Puniceicoccus vermicola: one gene and its partner. Each later gene encodes a partner of the first gene's protein in a complex. Links are inferred from orthologs where the notes say so. Each region holds a gene or a part of one and is shown on either strand. Other genes may lie near its edges. The genes, in order: carB and carA.

Region 1 (4,115 bases):
AGGGGATGCCGTAGCTCTCCGCAGATTTGCGCAGGGTTTCGTGATTGGAGAGGATGCAGGCGACCTCTCCATGAAATTCGCCGGCCTGTGCCCGGAGGAGAACGTCGTGGAAACAGTGTGGGATTTTCGAAACGAAGAGAGCGATCCGGGGAACGACATCGGAGCGGCTGACTTGCACCTTCATTCCGAGTTCGCGGGTGGCGAAATCGGCGAAGGCATTGCCTTCGGCCTCACACTTTTCCGGCGAATCGCTGTTGGTTGGGACCCACTCGACCCTCTGAAAGAAGATGTGCTCCTCCGGGTCCTGGTGCTGGTCGGCGTGGAGGATGTTGCCTCCCCGCTCGAAGATCCAGCCGGAGACCCGTGCAACGATCCCCGGACGGTCGGGACCGGAGAGGAGGGCAATGAGCCGAATTTTGCTCATTGGCTCTTCTTGGCGTGGTCGAGTCGGGTGAGTTCGACAAACTCCTGAATCGACCGGACCTCGACGTCTTTCCCGCGGAGGGCACGAATTCCCTGAACGGCGGCGGCAGCTCCGGAGAGAGTCGTCATGATGCAGATGCGATGGAGAATCGCTTCTCGGCGGATCACACCTTCGTCTTTGCGTGGCATCATTCCCATGGGGGTGTTGATGATCATCTGAATCTCATTGTTCTTGATGAGGTCCGACACATTTGGACGGCCCCCGTCGCTGATCTTCTCGATCGCGGTAACTTCGAAGCCTTGCTCCTTTAGGTAGTTGGCTGTGCCGCGGGTGGCGACGATCTTGAACCCGAGGTCGATGAATTCGCGAACGATATCCAGGCAGCGTGGTTTGTCTTCCGGTTTGACCGAGATGAAAACATTGCCCTTCTGCGGGAGGGAAGGTTGGACTGCCATCTGGGTCTTTGCGAAGGCGATTCCGAGGTCCTCGTCGATTCCCATGACTTCCCCGGTGCTTCGCATTTCCGGAGTGAGCACGATCGGCGCTCCGAGGAAACGGGCGAAGGGGAAGACGGATTCCTTGATCGCGTAGTAGGGAGGGATGACTTCTTTGGTGAAGCCCAGGTCCTTGAGTTTCTCGCCGGCCATGACGCGGGCGGCATACTTTGCGAGGGGAACGCCCGTGGCCTTACTGACGAAGGGAACGGTGCGGGAGGCTCGTGGGTTTACCTCGAGGAGGTAGACCTCGCGGTCCTTGATGGCGAACTGGATATTCATCAGTCCGATGACGCCCAGCGATTTGGCGAGCGAATGAGTGGCAGTGCGCATCTCATCGATCATTTCCTTGTCGAGGGTGTGCGGTGGGAGGACCATGGCGGCATCACCCGAGTGGACGCCTGCGTACTCGATGTGCTCCAGCATTCCGCCGATGACGGTGGTTTCGCCATCGCTAATGCAGTCAACGTCGACCTCGATCGCATCCTCGAGGAATTTGTCGAGGAGGACGGGCTTGCCCGGAGCGGCGTCGAAGGCTTCGCGGACGACAGACTTCAGCTCCGCCATGTTGTAGACGATGAACATTCCGCGACCGCCGAGAACGAAGGAAGGCCGGAGGAGAACGGGGAATCCGATCTGGCCAGCCATTTCGTAGGCCTCCTCAGGGGAGATGGCGGTGTTGTTGATCGGTTGCTTCAGGCCGGTCTTTTCCAGAATGGCTTTGAAGCGGCGCCGGTCTTCGGCGAGGTCAATGTTGTCGGGCGAGGTGCCGATGATTTTAACCCCGTGTGCCTTGAGGTCGGTCGCCAAGTTCAACGGAGTTTGCCCGCCGAATTGGACGATCACACCGTCGCATTGTTCTTGGGAATAGATTTCGAGAACGTCCTCCAGGGTGAGCGGCTCGAAATAAAGTCGGTCCGAGGTGTCGTAGTCGGTCGAGACGGTCTCTGGATTGGAGTTGACCATGATGGTCTCATAACCCGCTTCGCGGAGAGCGAAGGAGGCGTGAACACAGCAGTAGTCGAACTCGATTCCCTGGCCGATTCGGTTGGGCCCGCCGCCGAGAATCATGATCTTCTTGCGGTCGGAGGGAACAATCTCGTTCTCGTCTCCGTAGGAAGAGTAGTAGTAGGGCGTGTAGGCTTCGAACTCAGCCGCACAGGTGTCGACGAGGCGATAGGTCGTGTTGACGCCAAATTCTGCACGCTTCTTACGGACGGTCTGGCGAGTCGTTTCACAGAGGCGGGAAATCTGTTGATCAGAAAATCCCATTTCCTTGGCCCGGCGTAGTTGGAGGGCGTCGAGACTGTCGAGAGGCGTCGAGCGGAGGAATTCCTCCATATCGCAGATTTCCTTCAACTGGTGAAGGAACCAGACGTCGATGAACGTGATTTGATGGATTTCTTCGATCGAGAAGCCGTTGCGCAAGGCATTGCGGACGTGGAAAGCCCGGGTGCAGGTTGCGCGGGCCAGACCGGCGCGAATCTCCTCGTGGTCACTGGTATTCCAGCGGTCGTCGGCATAGCCCTCGACCCCGATCTCCATCGAGCGGAAGGCTTTCTGAAAAGATTCCTTGAAGGTGCGTCCGATTGCCATAGCTTCCCCGACGGATTTCATCGAGGAGGTTAGGGTGTCGTCGGCGCCGGGGAACTTTTCGAAGGTGAAGCGTGGAATCTTCGTCACCACGTAGTCGATGCTCGGCTCGAAGGAGGCCGGCGTCTGGCGGGTGATGTCATTCGCCAGCTCGTCGAGGCTATAGCCCACGGCGAGTTTCGCGGCGATCTTGGCGATCGGGAAACCAGTCGCTTTGGAAGCCAGAGCAGAACTGCGGGAAACCCGGGGGTTCATCTCGATCACGACCATGCGGCCATTGGACGGATCCACGGCAAACTGGATGTTGCTGCCGCCGGTTTCGACGCCGACCTCGCGGATGCAGGCGAACGAAGCGTCGCGCATCAGCTGGTATTCCTTGTCGGTCAAAGTCATGGCCGGAGCCACCGTGATCGAGTCACCAGTGTGGACGCCCATGGGGTCGAAGTTTTCGATCGAGCAAATGACGACGCACTGGTCCTTGTGGTCGCGCATGACCTCCATCTCATACTCTTTCCAGCCCAGGAGGCATTCTTCGATGAGAATCTCGTGGACGGGGGAGAGCTCGAGACCGTTGGTCACAATGTCGACGAATTCTTCGCGGTTGTAGGCGATGCCACCCCCGCTTCCACCGAGGGTATAGCTCGGACGAATGATGAGGGGGAAATTTCCGATCTCGGCGGCGGCCTCTTCGGCACCTTGAAGGCTGGAGACGGTCTTGGACCGGGCAACATCGAGACCGATCTTGAGCATCGCTTCCTTGAAGAGCTCGCGGTCTTCACCCTTTTCGATGGCGGCAAAGTTGGCGCCGATGAGCTGAACGTTGTAGCGGTCAAGGATTCCCAGACGCGAGAGGTCCATCGAAAGGTTGAGCCCAGTCTGACCTCCCAACGTGGGGAGGAGGGCATCCGGACGCTCCTTGGCGATGATCTTCTCCAGAATCTCCGGGATCAGCGGCTCGATGTAGGTCACATCGGCGAACTCGGGGTCGGTCATAATCGTCGCGGGGTTGCTGTTGACCAAGATCACTCGGTATCCCTCCTCGCGAAGGGCTTTACAGGCTTGCGCGCCGCTGTAATCGAATTCACAGGCCTGACCGATAACAATCGGGCCGGATCCAACAATCAGGATGGTTTTTAAATCCTCTCTTTTTGGCATTTGGGGAGAAGATGAAGGATCGGCAACGACGTATGAAGCAAAATCTTCCGAATCTGGGCCTCCTTCGGTCGATTTTCAGAAGGAATCGACATTCCTTGGCGAATCAGAGGGGTTTGCGCGGCAAATTTTGATAGATTCTGGGGCGCACTTGAAGGTCGGTGAAAAATGCGAAAGGTTATTCTTATGAAAAAAGTAGCGATATTTGGGGCTAGCGGAAAAATTGGACGGATCTTGTCCGAAAAGCTTGCTGCCGATCAGGAATGGGAACCGCTCGCCGTAATTCGGGACGAATTGCAGGTTGATTCGTTTGCCACGAGCGGCATCGGAACAGTGCTTGGTGATTTGGAAGGTGATTTTGCCGCCGCGCTGGAAGATGTGGATGCGGTGGTGTTTACGGCGGGATCCGGAGCCCACACGGGAAAGGACAAAACCCTTCTCATCGATCTTTG
Region 2 (3,283 bases), on another replicon or contig:
AGAAATCCTTGGAAGTCACAGGGTTGATCTCGATGGTCGACGTGATCGTGGCCGCCGAAGATGTCACTCGAGGCAAGCCCGCTCCCGACTGTTTCCTCTTGGCTGCGGAGCAGCTCGGAGTCGATCCCTTGCGGTGCCTTGTCTTCGAGGATGGCAAAGCGGGTCTCAAGGCCGCGGGGATCTGCGGTATGGCCACCGTCGAGGTGGACGCGCGCCGTGGCGCTGCTCTGCACGTCTGATCCAGAGAGGACATCTCTCACTCCGTAGAGGTTTGATTGACCCGATCGGGGCAGCTTGATTGTCTGCGAGGCAAGATGAGTCGGTTCTTCGCAATTTCATTCTCCTTTCTGGCAACGGTCCTCATCGTATTGGCAGCCGGGCCGACCGAGAAAGACGTTCGGGAGTATTTGGATCAGTATTTGGGAGCTTGGAGAGGGGAAGTCTCAGTCGAGAACTCCAGTGGCGAAGTGATCCGGACCTTTCCGCTCGCGGCCGAGTATTGGAAGTCCGGAGATGTGTTGAAGGGGCTTACCGCTTTCGAAGTTGGGGGCGAAATGACCTTCATTGAGTCGGAAAACTACTTTCGCAACGGCCTCCTCTTTGCCGATGTCACTCAACAGGGGGAGACGGTGACCTACCGGGGATATCTTCGTGAGGAGTCGCTGGATTGGGTGCCCTACGACGTGGATTTGAATACTGAGCGGCTGATGAAGGAATGGTTTTCCGAAGAGAACGGAGAAACCATCCTTCGCGTGGTAGGGGAGGAGTTGCTCCATTCCGACAAAGGGACCGGCAAAGTGATCCTCAAGGCCAAGATGATTCGTCAGTAGATCCTATCGGGTAAAGTTTTGCCCGCTTTCGTTTGCCGTTCCGGCAAAATGCCAAAATTTCATTGCCAAACTTCAGACAGCTGTCGATTCTGGTCGGGATGAAAAAAATCGCCCTGTTGTTGTCTGCCTTCTGCTTAGTTGCCTTATCCGGATGCAATACCGGACCGACTACCGCTCAGCGTGAAAATATGCTCGAGCCGAACGATAATTATAACTTCTTCGGAATCGTAAAGTCGGAGCAAGGTACCTTTAAGCATCCTTCGCTCACCACCGCCGGAGTGTCCGTCGATGAAGTCACCACTCGCGATAACTACAGTGGTGACAGCGTGACCCTCCTCTGGGGCCTGATCACGCTGCGCGACTATTAATTTTTCTCAGCTTTCGCCCTCTTGGGCGAAAGCTGCTACCATTTGGTAAAACTTCTCGAAGTTCCCCGTCCCGTCATTCGGGCCGGGGCCTGCTTCGGGATGGTATTGGACGGAGAAGACCGGGCGATCCTTCAATCGGAGTCCGGCGACCGTCTTATCGTTGAGATTGATTTCACTCACGATGGCCCGATCTGCGATGGAATCGGGTTCGGAGGCAAATCCATGGTTCTGGGCCGTGATGACGACTTGGCCCGTCTCCAGATTTTTGACCGGCTGATTTCCGCCGCGGTGACCAAACTTCAGCTTAAAGGTTTTCCCTCCGATGGCATGGGTGATCACTTGGTGACCAAAGCAGATCCCGAAGACCGGATATTGATCAATGAGGCTCCGAACCGTTTCGTGGGCGTAGGTGACCGCTGCGGGGTCTCCGGGGCCGTTGGTTAGGAACACGCCATCGGGATTGAAGGCTTCGATCTCCTCGGCCGAGCAAGTTGCAGGGAAGACTGTGACGTCAAACCCATGGTCATAGAGATGCTTGAGCATCGAGTCTTTGGAGCCGTAGTCGATGGCGGCGATCCGGAAACGCTTCCGCGGTTCCCGAATCTTGCCGAGATGGGTGCCAATGACGGTAAACGGGGTGCAGCTTTCGGCGGTCCCCTCAAAAAGTGTTTCTTCTTTGCGAGTAACGTCCTTGACGAAGTCGACTCCTACGAGGCCAGCCCATTCGCGGGCGCGCTTTACGGCTTCTTCGCCGGAAATGCCTTCCGTTGAAAGGCAGCTTTTCATGGCGCCGGAAGTGCGCAGCTTCTTGGTGATGGCGCGGGTGTCGACCCCGCTGATCCCAGGGATGCCATTCTCGTTCAGGTAGTCGGGGAGGCTCTGGGTCGAGCGCCAGTTGCTGGCGACCGGGCTAATTTCGCGGACCACGAAACCGCTGGCTTGCGGGTGGGCTGACTCAATGTCGTCGATATTGACCCCGTAATTGCCAATTTGGGGAGCTGTCATCGTGACGATTTGGCTGAAGTAGGAGGGATCCGTGAGGATTTCCTGATAGCCCGTCATGCTCGTATTAAAGACGGCCTCACCGACCACTGTTTTCTTGGCGCCGAAAGCAACGCCGTAAAAACAGCTTCCGTCCTCGAGGGCAAAAACCGCTGGTTCGTATTCCATATTTGTCTTTGTGATCGGTTGAAGTGTCGGGCGCAAAGAAAAAACCTGCGGATTCTCGTGGGATTTGTGCTTCACAGAGATTTGTCTCCGAAATAGAGCAAAAGAGGGAAAACGTTCACCCCTTTGACTTTCAGGTGAACCCCCGTACTCTCTTTAGTTTCCCAACTGAAAGTTAGAAAGAATTTTTATGTATCCAGACGATCGCCGTGATAATTGGTACAAGGGCCAGGGCTACTGGTCCGACGTCCCAGAGGAAAAGTGGAAGAGTTGGCGCTGGCAGCTGCAGAACCGGATCACTTCGGTAGAGCAGCTCGAGAAGTATATCGACCTCACCCCCGAAGAGAAAGCGGGTACTCGGTTTGCCGAATTCAAGCTCTCTCTCGCCATCACCCCTTACTTTTTTAACTTAATCGATCCGAAAGATCCGAACTGCCCCGTTCGGCTCCAGATGATCCCGCGTGCCGGCGAAACGCGCACCGCACCCGAAGAGCTTCTCGATCCGGTCGGGGAGGAGTCCACTATGCCGGTCGAAGGTCTGGTCCACCGTTATCCGGATCGGGTTCTGTTTTTGGTGACGGATCGTTGCGCTTCGTATTGCCGCTACTGCACGCGGAGTCGCCTCGTCTCCAATGCCCAGGATTACAATTTTCACCCGAGCTTCGAAGCGGGGCTCGAGTATATTGAGAATCACCCGGAAGTACGGGACGTCTTGCTCAGTGGAGGAGACCCACTGCTTCTAAACGATACGAAGCTAGATTACCTTCTTGGTCGTTTGCGGGCGATTCCGCATGTGGAGTTCATCCGTATCGGCAGTCGTATCCCGGTTTTTCTTCCACAGCGGATCAATGACAAGTTCTGTGAGGTGCTCAAGAAGCATGGGCCGATCTGGATGAGTATCCACGTCAATCATCCGAA

What was found.
Region 2: the proteins of carB (region 1) and carA are in contact, whole or in part, in a solved structure (PDB 1KEE), measured with the Escherichia coli proteins. The link is inferred for Puniceicoccus vermicola from one-to-one orthologs.

The regions. Positions count from the first base shown.
Region 1 is NZ_JACHVA010000004.1:1,565-5,679, reverse strand. Bases 221-4,016 are described here. They hold carB (carbamoyl-phosphate synthase large subunit), read right to left. Parts: upstream 3,667-4,016; coding sequence 421-3,666; downstream 221-420. Other genes in these bases: H5P30_RS00085 (SDR family oxidoreductase), read left to right, coding at 3,850-4,016; purU (formyltetrahydrofolate deformylase), read right to left, coding at 221-424. Outside these bases: more of purU, read right to left, coding at 1-220; more of H5P30_RS00085, read left to right, coding at 4,017-4,115. UniProt on the Escherichia coli protein: Large subunit of the glutamine-dependent carbamoyl phosphate synthetase (CPSase).
Region 2 is NZ_JACHVA010000019.1:40,053-43,335, reverse strand. What follows is about bases 287-3,250. They hold carA (glutamine-hydrolyzing carbamoyl-phosphate synthase small subunit), read right to left. Parts: upstream 2,369-3,250; coding sequence 1,205-2,368; downstream 287-1,204. Other genes in these bases: H5P30_RS01560 (KamA family radical SAM protein), read left to right, coding at 2,556-3,250; H5P30_RS01570 (hypothetical protein), read left to right, coding at 893-1,198; H5P30_RS01575 (hypothetical protein), read left to right, coding at 315-830. Also shown: H5P30_RS01580 (HAD family hydrolase), read left to right, coding at 1-239; more of H5P30_RS01560, read left to right, coding at 3,251-3,283. UniProt on the Escherichia coli protein: Small subunit of the glutamine-dependent carbamoyl phosphate synthetase (CPSase).